Regions from separate parts of the Hafnia alvei genome, predicted to be linked through region 2. Evidence: predicted binding sites of a transcription regulator. Region 2 holds the regulator's gene; the other holds the start of a gene.
The links. The regulator LexA, encoded in region 2, represses DNA repair genes until DNA is damaged. The targets are predictions, from matches to a motif close to TNCTGTATGTACATACAGNA.
Positions count from the first base shown of each region.

Region 1: a site for LexA is predicted at 3,063-3,082, ahead of uvrB (excinuclease ABC subunit UvrB). Genes of this name have one in related genera too.

Region 1 covers NZ_OZ061315.1:1,402,794-1,409,766, forward strand. Annotated here, with positions in the region: gene bioC (malonyl-ACP O-methyltransferase BioC) at 1-671, shown strand, start outside; gene bioD (dethiobiotin synthase) at 664-1,371, shown strand; gene AB3Y96_RS06655 (hypothetical protein) at 1,528-1,776, shown strand; gene AB3Y96_RS06660 (helix-turn-helix transcriptional regulator) at 1,790-2,320, shown strand; gene uvrB (excinuclease ABC subunit UvrB) at 3,273-5,291, shown strand; gene AB3Y96_RS06670 (VF530 family DNA-binding protein) at 5,411-5,707, shown strand; gene AB3Y96_RS06675 (NAD(P)H-dependent oxidoreductase) at 5,777-6,313, opposite strand; gene AB3Y96_RS06680 (LysR substrate-binding domain-containing protein) at 6,440-6,973, shown strand, end outside.
Region 2 covers NZ_OZ061315.1:371,410-378,382, forward strand. Annotated here, with positions in the region: gene citC ([citrate (pro-3S)-lyase] ligase) at 1-164, opposite strand, end outside; gene dpiB (sensor histidine kinase DpiB) at 556-2,217, shown strand; gene dpiA (two-component response regulator DpiA) at 2,186-2,884, shown strand; gene lexA (transcriptional repressor LexA) at 3,049-3,657, shown strand; gene dinF (MATE family efflux transporter DinF) at 3,796-5,136, shown strand; gene AB3Y96_RS01710 (CsbD family protein) at 5,464-5,673, shown strand; gene zur (zinc uptake transcriptional repressor Zur) at 5,852-6,361, opposite strand; gene AB3Y96_RS01720 (chemokine-binding protein) at 6,919-6,973, opposite strand, start outside.

The sequences.
Region 1 (6,973 bases), 1.0 Mb from region 2:
GGTGCGGAGAATTGCTTTTAGCTCAGCTCGATAACCTCTCAGGCCTGAAAGTGCTGGATGCGGGCTGCGGTACCGGCGTTTTTAGCCGTGAGTTCCGCCGCGCAGGTTCACAGGTTATCTCTCTCGATTTAGCTGAGGGTATGCTTGAGAAATCGCGAGCTTTAGATAGCGCGGATGAATATCTCCTTGCTGATATTGAACACATTCCGTTATCGGATAACAGTGTCGATCTCTGTTTTAGCAATCTGGCTATTCAGTGGTGTGGTTCTTTAGGTTCTGCATTGACTGAGATGTGCCGCGTCGTTAAGCCTGGGGGAAAAGTGGTGTTCTCAACGTTGGCCCAAGGTTCCCTCACGGAGTTAGCTCAAGCTTGGCGGCAAGTGGATGGCCAAACCCATGTTAACCAGTTTTTAGCATTTGACGCCATTAAACTGGCCTGCGAGCCATTTCCACATGATTTACAGTTAATCCATGAGACTGAATTTTATCCTGATGTGATTACCTTAATGAAGTCACTCAAAGGCATTGGTGCTACGCATTTACACCAAGGTCGAGACTCAGGGCTAACTAGCCGTGGGCGTTTTGCGCACCTTGCCCGTGTTTATCCTCAACAGGCCGAAGGTCTGCCTTTGAGTTATCAGTTGGTCATCGGAGTTTTGCATTGTGAATGAAAAGACATATGACCTGCCTTGCTTAAACGAGGCATGGTTTGTTACCGGAACTGACACTGAAGTGGGAAAAACGGTCGTCAGTAGCGCGCTATTGGAAGCCGCGACTCTGCAAGGAAAAGGCACGGTTGGATATAAACCCGTAGCTTCTGGCAGTGAATGGCATGAGGGAAAACTGCGAAACACCGATGCGCTTGCTTTACAAGCGGCCTCTTCAATATCTGTCAGCTATGAAGAAGTGAATCCGTATACTTTTGAAGAGCCAACGTCGCCACACATTATTAGCGCTGATGAAAATCGACCGATCGAATTTGATGTGATGTCAAAGGGGCTGATGGCGTTGCGCAAAAAGTCGAATTGGACGCTGGTAGAGGGCGCAGGAGGGTGGTTCACGCCGCTCAGTGAGACCACGTCTTTTGCGCAATGGGTGATTCGAGAACAGCTTCCGGTGATCCTCGTTGTGGGCGTAAAACTTGGCTGTATTAATCACGCTTTGCTTACGGCACAGGCAGTTGCGCAATCTGGTTTAAGGTTGGGCGGGTGGGTGGCTAACTGTGTGGTAGAGCCAGGAAAACGCCACGCTGAATATATGGCAACGCTCAAGCGATTATTACCCGCGCCATGCTTGGGTGAAATCCCCCATATCCCGCACGCCGATGCGAAAGCGCTCGCGGCATATTTGGATCTCCCTTCCCTGAATTAATGTAATACAACGCTACGCAAAACTATTTTGCGTAGCGGATTCCAGTCTTCTTAACTCCCTCTGTTGGTCTGTTTTTATGTCGTGTATTTTGCTCTGACTTAAATGAAGGTTGTCACTTGACAACTTAATGGTGTTTTTTTAAGCTTGGAGCAGAAAATGAGCAGAGCGGCACATCCTAAAAAGGAAATTGAACAGGCGCTTAATTTTGTTGAGTTGAACGGCTGGCGCATTGAAGTGGGCGGCAGTCATGCGTGGGGGAAAATGTATTGCCCCTATCCGCAGGAGAAGTGCCGTTGCGGTGAGTTTTGCATTACGTGCATTTGGTCTACGCCAAAGAATGTGGAAAACCATGCGCGCCAGTTAAAAAAAATCGTTGAGCATTGCGCTCATCACGCCAAGCAATAACTGAGGATAGAACATGAAGGATTATGAATTTACACTCATTTTTTCTTTGCCAGATCAGAATGATGAACCAGCAAACTATCTTGAGGTATTAGGCGCGGCAGGTTGCACCGATGCCACCATCGGTGTAGGGGTTGCTGGTCGTATTGCCATGAACTTTTGTCGCACGGCCGAGGATGCCAATGAGGCGATATCGACGGCTATTCAAGATGTGTTGAGCGTAATGCCACATGCCGTACTGTGTGAGGCTGCGCCTGATTTTGTTGGCCTAACGGATATTGCCGAGCGTTTGGGTTTTTCTCGCCAAAATATGCGTAAATTAATGGAGCAAGGAGGGATTAGTTTCCCTGCCCCTCTGCATCAGGGGAAAACGTCCATTTGGCATCTTGCTAGCGTTCTGACATGGTTAAGAGATGTTAAAAACTACACTATAGACCCCCGGTTATTAGAGCTGGCAGCGGTCAATATGCAGTGCAATTTACATCGTGCCATCAACGAAGCTGATAGCGGTTTTCAGCGAGAGATTTCTGGCTGGCTAAGAAAATAGCGGTTGAGAACACTGCAACCAAAAAGTCATTTCCCGTACAAAACATTAACAACAAAAGCATGAATGGATTCATTGTTTGAATCGCTGTTGGTCAATCTTAATAAGAGCGAATGAAACCCTAAAAAGAGAGCAAAAAAATGCTGATAAATTCCGCACTATGGAGGTGCTCAAAAAAAACACAGCGGTGCAAGCATAGTTCATTAAGGGAATAAAAGATCAAGCGCTGAATCCTCGGATGACGAAATAAGTTACCCTAGCAAGCACTTTTGTTAGTGCGAATAAGTATATCAAAAAGAAAAAATAGCTAAAAAATTAACTAAAAAAAGGACTCCGGCATCGATTTACTGACAGATTGTCATTTTTCCGTAACTCAAGCGCCAAGCGGAGTGGTGCAAGTTATCCACTATTCCTGTGGATAACCTTGTGCATTAGGTTTAGAGAACTCCTCAAAGTCCAGAGCCAGAGCGGCTTTCGCACGCTTTGGTTGATATGATAACTATATTTTAAAACTGTTTTTATTCAATGGGTTATTTAAAATCAAGCACTAGATAAAGAATCGCGTTGCGCAACAAAACGGCCTTGACAAGTGCAGGCTAAAAAAGTTAATTCGCGAGCCGCGTTGGGGATAAATGTCACCGGTAGGTGAAAATTGTAAAACGGATGTAATTTTAGGTTTTTGGCAGTTGTTTAAGGCGGTGACATAGCGTGGGGAAATATACAAAACGGTGCAGATAAGGTTTAAAGCTGGTTTTATATCCAGTATCATAGCTTTCCTCTTCTCGCAGTACGGTGAACATGATTTTCTGATTGTGTGAAGAAATCCCTAGCAAGGGATATACAGAGTCAGTGGAAAAATTGGGTAGGCCTTCCATAATCAATGTCGGACGATTAAGCATTCGAAAATGCCATGGCCCTTCTAAAAGACAAATGCATTTAAGCAAGGTATTGATTCATGAGTAAAACGTTCAAATTGCATTCTGCATTCAAGCCAGACGGCGACCAGCCTGAGGCGATTCGTCGTTTAGAGGCAGGTTTAGAAAATGGTTTGGCACATCAAACGCTGCTGGGCGTAACGGGTTCAGGTAAGACGTTTACGATTGCCAATGTGATTGCCGATCTCAACCGTCCAACCATGGTCATGGCACCAAACAAAACGTTGGCGGCACAGCTTTATGGCGAAATGAAGCAGTTTTTCCCAGAAAATGCCGTGGAATATTTTGTCTCCTATTACGACTATTACCAGCCTGAGGCCTATGTACCGAGCTCGGATACCTTTATCGAGAAAGACTCCTCGGTAAACGAACATATTGAACAAATGCGGCTTTCAGCGACTAAAGCACTACTTGAGCGCAAAGATGTCATTGTTGTCGCTTCGGTTTCAGCTATTTACGGTTTGGGCGATCCTGATGCCTATCTGAAAATGATGCTGCATTTAACGCGCGGTATGATCATCGATCAGCGAGCCATCTTACGTCGTTTATCCGAGCTACAATACGCGCGCAACGATCAGGCCTTTCAGCGCGGTACCTTCCGAGTTCGCGGTGAAGTGATTGATATTTTCCCCGCTGAATCTGAGGATGAAGCCCTACGCGTTGAGCTGTTTGATGAGGAAGTGGAACGCTTATCGCTGTTCGACCCATTAACAGGCCAGCTAATCCAAGAAGTTCAGCGTTTTACCGTGTACCCAAAAACGCATTACGTAACGCCGCGTGAACGCATCCTGCAGGCGATGGAAGATATTAAGGTGGATTTGGCGGAGCGACGTAAGGTGCTGTTGGCCAACAACAAGCTGCTGGAAGAGCAGCGATTGACGCAGCGTACGCAGTTCGATCTCGAAATGATGAACGAATTAGGCTACTGCTCGGGCATTGAAAACTATTCTCGCTATCTCTCTGGGCGTAAGCCGGGTGAAGCTCCGCCAACGTTGTTTGATTATCTTCCTGCTGATGGACTGTTGGTGATTGATGAATCCCACGTAACCATTCCTCAAATTGGCGGTATGTACCGCGGCGACCGAGCACGTAAAGAGACGCTGGTGGAGTATGGATTCCGCCTCCCCTCGGCGCTTGATAACCGCCCAATGCGTTTTGAAGAGTTTGAGGCCTTGGCACCGCAAACCATCTATGTGTCTGCAACGCCGGGTAATTATGAGCTCGAAAAATCGGGTAGCGATATTGTCGATCAGGTTGTGCGCCCGACCGGTTTGCTTGATCCATTAATTGAGGTGCGCCCGGTTGCCACACAGGTTGACGATTTGCTCTCTGAAATTCGTATTCGTGAGGCAATTAATGAGCGTGTGCTGGTCACTACGTTGACCAAGCGAATGGCGGAGGACTTAACCGAATATCTCGACGAACACGGCGTACGGGTTCGCTATCTGCATTCGGATATCGATACCGTTGAACGTGTGGAGATCATCCGCGATCTCCGTCTCGGTGAGTTTGATGTTCTGGTCGGTATCAACCTTCTTCGTGAGGGGCTCGATATGCCAGAGGTCTCTCTGGTCGCGATTTTAGATGCAGACAAAGAAGGCTTCCTGCGCTCAGAGCGTTCGCTGATTCAGACGATTGGCCGTGCGGCACGTAACCTGAATGGTAAAGCGATTCTTTATGGCGATCGCATCACCAACTCCATGGAGAAAGCGATTGGTGAAACGGAGCGTCGTCGTGCAAAACAGGAAGCGTATAACCTTGAGCATGGCATCACACCACAGGCGCTGAATAAGAAAGTTTCCGATATTCTCCAACTGGGTGAAGCATCGTCACGCGGCAAAGGGAAGCATGGGCGAAGCAGTAAAGCCGCTGAGTCTTCTGCGGCCTATCAAGCGCTTTCGCCAAAACAGATCGAGCAGAAAATTCGCGATCTGGAAGCACAGATGTATAAACATGCTCAGAACCTTGAGTTTGAAGAGGCGGCGAGCCTGAGGGACGATATTCAGGCGTTGCGCGATCAGTTCATTGCGATGTCTTAATACCCATAAAGCCGCTGGGCACTTCAATATGTCAGCGGCTTGCACTCTCAGGCCGCAGTCAGTATGGTGTGCGAAAATTTTTTAAACTCGTAAAGAGTCCATTGCCGACAGGAATTTTCATGAACGCCCAAACTTCTAAAGACCCTTTGCATGGCATCACGCTGGAAGCTTTGCTGACATCACTGGTGGAGCGTTATGGCTGGGCTGAGTTGGCGAAGATTATCAGCATTAACTGCTTCAAAAGCGATCCCAGCATTAAATCTAGCCTGAAGTTTTTGCGTCGCACCCCATGGGCTCGGCAAAAAGTGGAAGAGCTGTATATTGATTCACTGGCGGACACTCCTGCTGCCAGCCAAGAGGCCCAAGTCTCGGAGCCAAATCCTTGGGGTAAATGGGAAGAGAAGAAACCCTCTTAAAACCGCTTATTTTGAATAAGACGAGTTTGGTCTGTCATCCTCCAGCGCAGAGGATGACAGCTTTAAAAATCAGTCGGCGTTTTGTAATTCATGGATTCTGCTCAGTAATCCATTCACACCAGTATCAATTAATTGATCGGTAATATCGTTGGCACCCTGAATCAAATACGGATCTAGCCAATGCATGCCAACCAAATGACTTATGTTGTTAAACGGTAATAAAAGGCTTTCAACAGGGTAGCGGTTGTACCCCTCGGCGGTGTACGCCTGCGCATTACCTCCTGTAGAGGTCGCGATCATCAGCGATTTGCCATGTAATGCGTTGCCTTGGCTGCCATAGGCAAAACCATAAGTTAATACGGCATCTTGCCACTCTTTTAAAATCGCCGGAGAGCTATACCAATAGAAGGGGAAGAGCATCACCACAATATCGTGCTCAACGAGCAATTTTTGTTCGCGTTCTACGTCGATGTTGTAATCAGGATAGTGACGCATAAGCTCATTCACCGTGACGTTTTTCTGAGTTTTCAATGCATCAATCGCAGCATGGCTGATGCGTGATTGATCGGGAAAACGATGCGCAGCTAATACCAGCACTTTTTTCATAGATTTTCTCTTGTGATTTCAATGATAGCGAGATGATAACGTTCGCGATGTGGGTATTTTTTCATTTCTTTGCGCGGTGGTGTAGCCTGTAAAACAGTAAATCTGTTTCAACCTAAGGTTAAAAGCATGGCATTGCCTGTAGACGTGTATCGATTAATCCCCGCTTTTTTGGCCTCGGCAGAGGCGCAAAGCTTTTCCGCCGCGGCGCGTCAATTGGGCATTAGCGCAGCGGCGGTGAGTAAGAATGTTCGGGCATTAGAAATGCGTTTAAATATTCGCTTATTTGCGCGCAACACGCATTTTGTCATGCTGACTGAAGAGGGGACGGATTTTCGCCGTCGGATAACGCCATTATGGCAGGCTTTAAATCAGGAATTAGACGATCGAAAGCTGAGTGAAGAACCCTCAGGGTTAGTTCGCGTGAGCGTAATCCCCGGTTTTGGTCGCCATCGACTGATGCCACTACTCCCTCTATTCAGTCAACGCTTTCCTAAGGTGACCATCGATCTCGAGATGGAGCCGCGTTTAGTGAATCTTATCGGTGAGAATATAGATGTGGCGATTGGCCAACGCACCGCCACCGACAGCCGATTGGTGGGGCGTGAAATGTGTATGGCCTACAGCAAAATGGCGGCATCTCCTGAGTATTTAGCGCGTTTT
Region 2 (6,973 bases):
GCTATCCCACCGCAGGCGATTAGCTGGTCATCACGGGTGACGGTAATAAATACTTCCACCGTGGAATCAATGCTCAGGCCATTTTCTCGAAGAAAATGAGCGATGACAGCGATCTTCTTATTTTCCGAACGCTTAACCTGAGAAAATACGGTATTACCAAACATAAAGTTTCCTGTTGCTTGCCGCATGCGTGCAGTAGGGTCACAATTGTTGTGATTTGTTGCATATTAATAACGTTTTATTTTCAATTGCTCGACGCAACGCTTTAATCTTATTCGTTTATATTTTTGCGTTGACGGAATGATCGTAAGGAGTATTAAGGCGGGAAATCTTGACCTATTTCACAAAGAGTTATCAGAATTAAATAGACTTAATGGTTTTTATTTCTTTAATTATCTTTATTTGCATAACTAACGTGGTTTTTATTTGTTTAATTGATTTAATCCGTAGAATCTGCAACGATCTAATCCATAGTGGGTAGAAAACAAGGAAACATATTCATTACATTTCCCTGATACTAGTCCATCTTTTCGCCGCAAAAAAGAGGAAATATCGATGTTTGGCAAACCAAATGTTAAAGAATTTAGGTTTTTTAGCCGCATCGCATTTCCTTTACGAATATTTCTTTTATTACTCCTAGTCTCGACATTATTGGTCGCAGCGTTGGGGAAATATCTATCCGCCTCTTTTGAAGATTATCTCAGCAATCATGTACGTGATATGGCAATGAACCAAGCCAAAATCATTGCTTCAATTGATAGTGTTGTCACGGCGGTGAAAAATAGAGATACCAAACGTCTTGCCATTATCGCCAATAAATTAGGTACCGGTTCGGATTTTGACTATGTTGTTATCGGGGATAAAAATTCTATCCGCTTATATCATCCCAACCCGGCCAAAATTGGTCTTCCTATGCAGTGGAGTAAGCCCGGGGCACTGGAGCGTGGTGAGAGTTATTTTATCACCGGCAAAGGCTCTATCGGTATGGCAATGCGCGCGAAAACGCCAATTTTTGATGAGCAGGGCAAAATTATTGGTGTCGTTTCGCTTGGCTATTTGGTCAGCAAAATAGATAGCTGGCGGCTAGACTTTTTACTGCCTTTGGCAGGCGTATTTGTCTTGATTCTGATTATCTTGATGCTGCTATCGTGGATGTTTGCTTCGCACATTCGTCGACAGATGCTAGGGATGGAACCGCGCCAAATTGCGCGCGTGGTACGCCAACAAGACGCGCTGTTTGGTTCAGTATATGAGGGACTTATTGCGGTCGATCCCGATGGGTTGATTACTGCGATCAACCGAAATGCGCGCAAAATGTTAGGGTTACGCTCGCCAGGAAGGCAATGGTTGGGGAAACCTATCGAAGAGGTTGTTGATCCTGCGGGCTTTTTCACGGAACAGATTGAAGAAAAGCGGCAAGATGTCATTTGCACTTTTAACGGCTTAAGCGTGATTGCTAACCGTGCCGCCATACATTTCGGCGATGAGCTATTGGGCGCAATTATCAGTTTTCGTAGCAAAGATGAAATTAGCACGCTTAACGCCCAGCTCACGCAGATCAAACAATATGTTGAAAGCCTGCGCACGTTACGCCATGAGCATCTTAACTGGATGTCGACGCTCAACGGGCTATTACAAATGAAAGAATATGATCGTGCGCTCGCAATGGTAAAAGGTGAGTCACAGGCGCAGCAGCAGCTTATTGATAACCTGAGAGGTTCTTTCGACGATCGTCAGGTTGCGGGGCTGCTTTTTGGCAAAGCACAGCGCGCTCGTGAACTAGGACTAACGTTTAATTTGGTTGAAGGCAGCCAGCTACGTCAGTTGCCTGAAGGGCTAGATAGCACGGAGTTTGCGGCCATCGTGGGTAATCTACTCGACAATGCCTTTGATGCTAGCCTGAAGAATTTGCAGGGTAATAAAACCATCGAGCTGTATCTTAGCGACGAAGGCGAGGATGTGATCGTGGAAGTAGCCGATCAAGGATGTGGCGTTCCTGAGTCTTTACGTGAGGCTATTTTTGAGCAAGGGGTAAGCACCAAAACAGAAGACGCCGGTGAGCATGGTATAGGACTATATCTGATTGCCAGCTATGTTGGCCGCTGTGGTGGTGTGATTACGTTGGAAGACAACGAACCTTGCGGAACTTTATTTTCCGTATTTATTCCGAAAGTGAAAAAGACTTATGACACAACCAATAACGATTCTAATTGTTGAAGACGAGACTCCGCTTGCAGAGATGCATGCGGAGTTTATTCGCCATTTCCAAGGCTGTGGTCAGGTATGGTTGGCGGGAAATCTTGCTCAGGCCAGAATGATGATTGAGCGATTCAAACCCGATCTGATCTTGCTGGATAACTATTTACCCGATGGCAAAGGCATCACGCTACTGCACGAGTTAACTCAGGCTCGTTTCCCCGGTGGTGTGGTCTTTACCACTGCTGCGAGTGATATGGATACGGTGTCAGATGCGGTGCGCTGCGGCGTATTTGACTATTTGGTGAAGCCGATTGCCTACGAGCGCTTAGGGCAAACGCTTGAGCGCTACCATGTGCGCAAGCGAATGCTAGCCAATAACGATAGCGCCAGCCAACGTCAGATCGATGATATGTTCAATGCCTATGCGCGTGGTGAACAGAAAGAAGAGCTGCCGGTTGGCATTGATGCGCTGACCTTAGATAAGGTGCAAAAGCTATTTGCCGATCCCGAGGCGCGTCATACCGCTGAAACCGTTGCGCAGGAGCTTAAACTTAGCCGAACAACGGCACGGCGCTACTTAGAGTTTTGCGCGGGTCGCCATCTGATTATGGCTGAAATCGTGTATGGAAAGGTTGGCCGCCCACAGCGAACCTATAGAGCGCCAGAAACGGCCAAAAAAGGCTGATGAATTGGCAGATTATTGACGGGTAGCTGGCTGAAAATACAAAAAATGCACGCTCAATGTAGTTCAGTTGCGCTACGGCTCAATCTTTATGTATTTCACGGTTTCAAAATGGTCGCTACCTGTATATACTCACAGCAAAACTGTATAAACAAACAGGTGGTGGAATGAAAGCACTTACAGCCAGACAGCAGGAAGTCTACGATCTGATTCGTGACCATATTGAACAAACTGGCATGCCGCCAACCCGAGCTGAAATTGCTCAGCGCTTGGGATTCCGCTCTCCTAATGCGGCCGAAGAACATTTAAAAGCGTTGCAGCGCAAGGGTGTTATTGAGATCGTTTCCGGTGCTTCCCGTGGTATTCGCTTGCTAATGGAAGATGAAACGGGCCTGCCTTTAATTGGCCGTGTGGCAGCGGGTGAGCCGCTGTTAGCGCAAGAACATATTGAGGGCCACTATCAGGTGGATCCTGCTTTATTTAAGCCAAACGCGGATTTCTTACTGCGTGTTAACGGCATGTCGATGCGTGATATCGGTATTTTAGACGGCGATTTGCTGGCCGTACATAAAACCCAGGATGTGCGTAATGGACAGGTTGTGGTTGCGCGTATCGAAGATGAAGTAACGGTTAAGCGTCTGAAAAAGCAAGGTAATATTGTCAAGCTGTTGCCAGAAAACAGCGACTTCGAGCCTATCGTTGTTGACCTGCGCGAGCAAAACTTCACGATCGAAGGTTTAGCGGTGGGCGTTATTCGTAACGGTGACTGGATCTAAAACTTCGGCTGTTGTGTTTAACATCACACCGATAGACTAAGCCCCTTAATTGGGGCTTTTTTATGCGGCATATTTGTTCATGTCTGAAACCTTTTTTTGTTGGGATAACGAGTAGGTTATCTGGAATGAATTCAAAAAATGAAAATGCTTACACCAACCGATAAGGCGCTGTGGATCCTTGCACTGCCGATGATCCTGTCGAATATCTCTGTTCCTTTATTAGGGTTAGTCGATACCGCTGTGATTGGGCACTTGGATAGCCCTGTTTATCTTGGTGGCGTAGCCGTTGGCGCGATGGCTACGTCATTCTTATTTATGCTGCTGTTGTTTTTACGCATGAGCACCACGGGGCTGACTGCGCAAGCATTCGGCGCGGGGGATAAAACGGCGCTGGCTCGCGCGCTTGTGCAGCCGCTGCTCATAGCGTTGCTGGCAGGGGTTGCTATTATCGCGCTGCGACAACCTTTGATTAACGGCGTGCTGCGGATTGTCGGCGGCCATGAAGATGTGCTGGAGCAGGCTCGTTTGTTTATGCAGATCCGCTGGCTTAGTGCGCCTGCTACGTTGGCAAACCTCGTTATTCTTGGCTGGTTGCTAGGCGTTCAATATGCCCGTGCGCCGGTCATATTGCTGGTTGTGGGCAATGTTATTAACATCACGCTCGACCTGTGGTTTGTTGTTGGTCTGGGCTGGAAAGTGCCCGGAGCGGCAAGTGCCACGGTGATTGCTGACTACGCGACCTTTTTACTCGGGATCGGCCTTGTTTGGCACGTGATGAAGCTGCGCGGCCTGCATCTGGAATATTTCCGCAATGCGTGGCGGGGAAATCTTCGCCGCCTATTGGCGTTAAACCGTGACATCATGCTGCGTTCTTTATTGCTGCAATTATGCTTTTCATCGCTGACTATCCTTGGGGCCAGAATGGGAAGCGAAGTGGTGGCGGTGAATGCGGTTCTGATGAATTTACTGACATTTACCGCCTATGCTCTGGATGGCTTTGCCTATGCGGTGGAAGCTCATTCAGGGCAGGCCTATGGTGCACGCGACGGTCGTAAACTGCAGAAAATTTGGCATTCCGCCTGTCGGCAGGCCGGTATCGTAGCGGTATTTTTTGCCATGCTGTATGCCGTATTTGGCCAGCAAATCATTCAGATATTAACCTCGTTGCCAGAAGTACAATCGTTGGCGTTGCACTATCTGCCATGGCAAATTGTTTTACCGCTGCTGGGCGTATGGTGTTACCTGCTGGATGGGATGTTTATCGGTGCGACGCGCGGTGCTGAAATGCGTAATAGCATGGCCGTTGCCGCTGCAGGTTATGGCTTAACGTTATTAACGCTCCCTTGGTTAGGTAATCACGGTTTATGGCTAGCTTTAGCGGTATTTTTATCACTACGTGGTCTTTCCTTGTGGATCGTCTGGCGGCGTCATTGGCGGGAAAAAACATGGTTTCCAGCCAATAATGTTGAATTAAATTAGGTCGTTATAGCGTTAAATAATCATGGCAATGTGATAATTCCGATAGTTTTTGCATTGCCCTAAAATGACGCGTTATTAATATTTGCTTACATTCTAACTGATAAAAATTATTCTCCGCTTATTCCCTGTTTTCTCTCTGCTTTTACGCCTTGTTGCGAAAGTTTTTTGTTTAATATTGCCGATTATCTAGCTGAAAATATTTTTATGCTCAGTATCCGCTAGTCTTAATGGTGAACGTTAACTGATGCCTCACATCGCAGTTATTAATTTAATCGAGTACAGATGTGTGGGGAATATATTCCATTACATAAGTGATACGGAGTTATTATGAATAAAGATCAAGCGAGCGGTAACTGGAAGCAGTTCAAGGGAACAGTGAAAGAAAAATGGGGTAAGTTAACCGACGATGATCTTACCGTAATCGAAGGGAAACGTGACCAGCTGGTAGGTAAAATCCAGGAACGCTACGGCTATCAGAAAGAAGCCGCTGAGAAAGAAGTTAAAGCATGGGAAGATCATAATAAATATCGTTGGTGATATTTAATCCTACTTGCTAAATAATCGCTCTGCAAACACGCATTATAAATAAAGAACGGATACGAATATTAAAACGGAAAATATTCCTTTATTAATAATGTGCCACTGCTGATATTAATTGCAGATGATTAAAAAAAGAGCCGCAGGTGCGGCTCTTTTTCATTCTATTATATAAAAACTATTTTTTCTTTTTTGGTTCTGAATGATCGTGATGGCACGTATCGCGGTTATCGCAGGATTCTATTTTCCCACAGTCTCGACATAAACCATGTGCTTCTACCACGCTATGCTGCAGCGAGAATCCAGTCAGTGCTGCAAGCTTTTCTAAATGTTCCTGCACATCCTGTGTGGTTTGTTCAGTCACTTGACCACAGCGATGGCAAATAAATAATGCTGACGTATGACTTGGCTCTTCGATGTGATGGCACATCACGTAGCTATTAGTGGACTCCACTTTGTGAATGAAGCCTTGTTCTAGCAAAAAATCGAGGGCGCGATAGATAGTCGGCGGCTTAGCCTGCGGCTCAGAAACACGCAGCAGATCCAGTAAATCATAGGCACTAATCGTGCCTTTCTGGCAAGCCATCAGACGCAATACCTCCATTCTTTGCGGAGTCAGTCGAACATTGCGTTGCAGACAAATCTCTTCTGCCTGTGCGAGCAGTCGCTCTAACGAGGTTGTGGTCATGATGTTTTGCTTCCGGCCAAGCCAATAGGGTGCCGTTATTTTAACATAGTTATACCCGTCATACTTCAAGCTACATTTTTGTTGGCTGCGTTCCTTCACCCGAATCACTGACTTGAGTCAGCTCATCGGGATTCACTCGCTTGCCGCCTCAATGTAACTCGAATTATTTTGGGTATATACCCATCAATGGCTCAAGCTACATTCTTGTTGGCTGCGTTCTTTCACCCGAATCACTGACTTGAGTCAGCTCATCGGGATTCACTCGCTTGCCGCCTCAATGTAACTCGAATTATTTTGGGTATATACCCATCAATGGCTCAAGCTACATTCTTGTTGGCTGCGTTCCTTCACCCGAATCACTGACTTGAGTCAGTGATTCGGGATTCACTCGCTTGCCGCCTCAATGTAACTCGAATTATTTTGGGTATATACCCGTCAATGGCTCAAGCTACATTTTTGTTGGCTGCGTTTGCCTGATACCCAAAATAAAACGGGCTGACAGGGGATTCCCGTCAGCCCGCTTTTACTTAAGGCGGCAGTGGCAAATATACAATCTGTTATTTGATTTCAGACTGATGAGCATAGGCGTCGCCGTTATTCAGATTATTGATA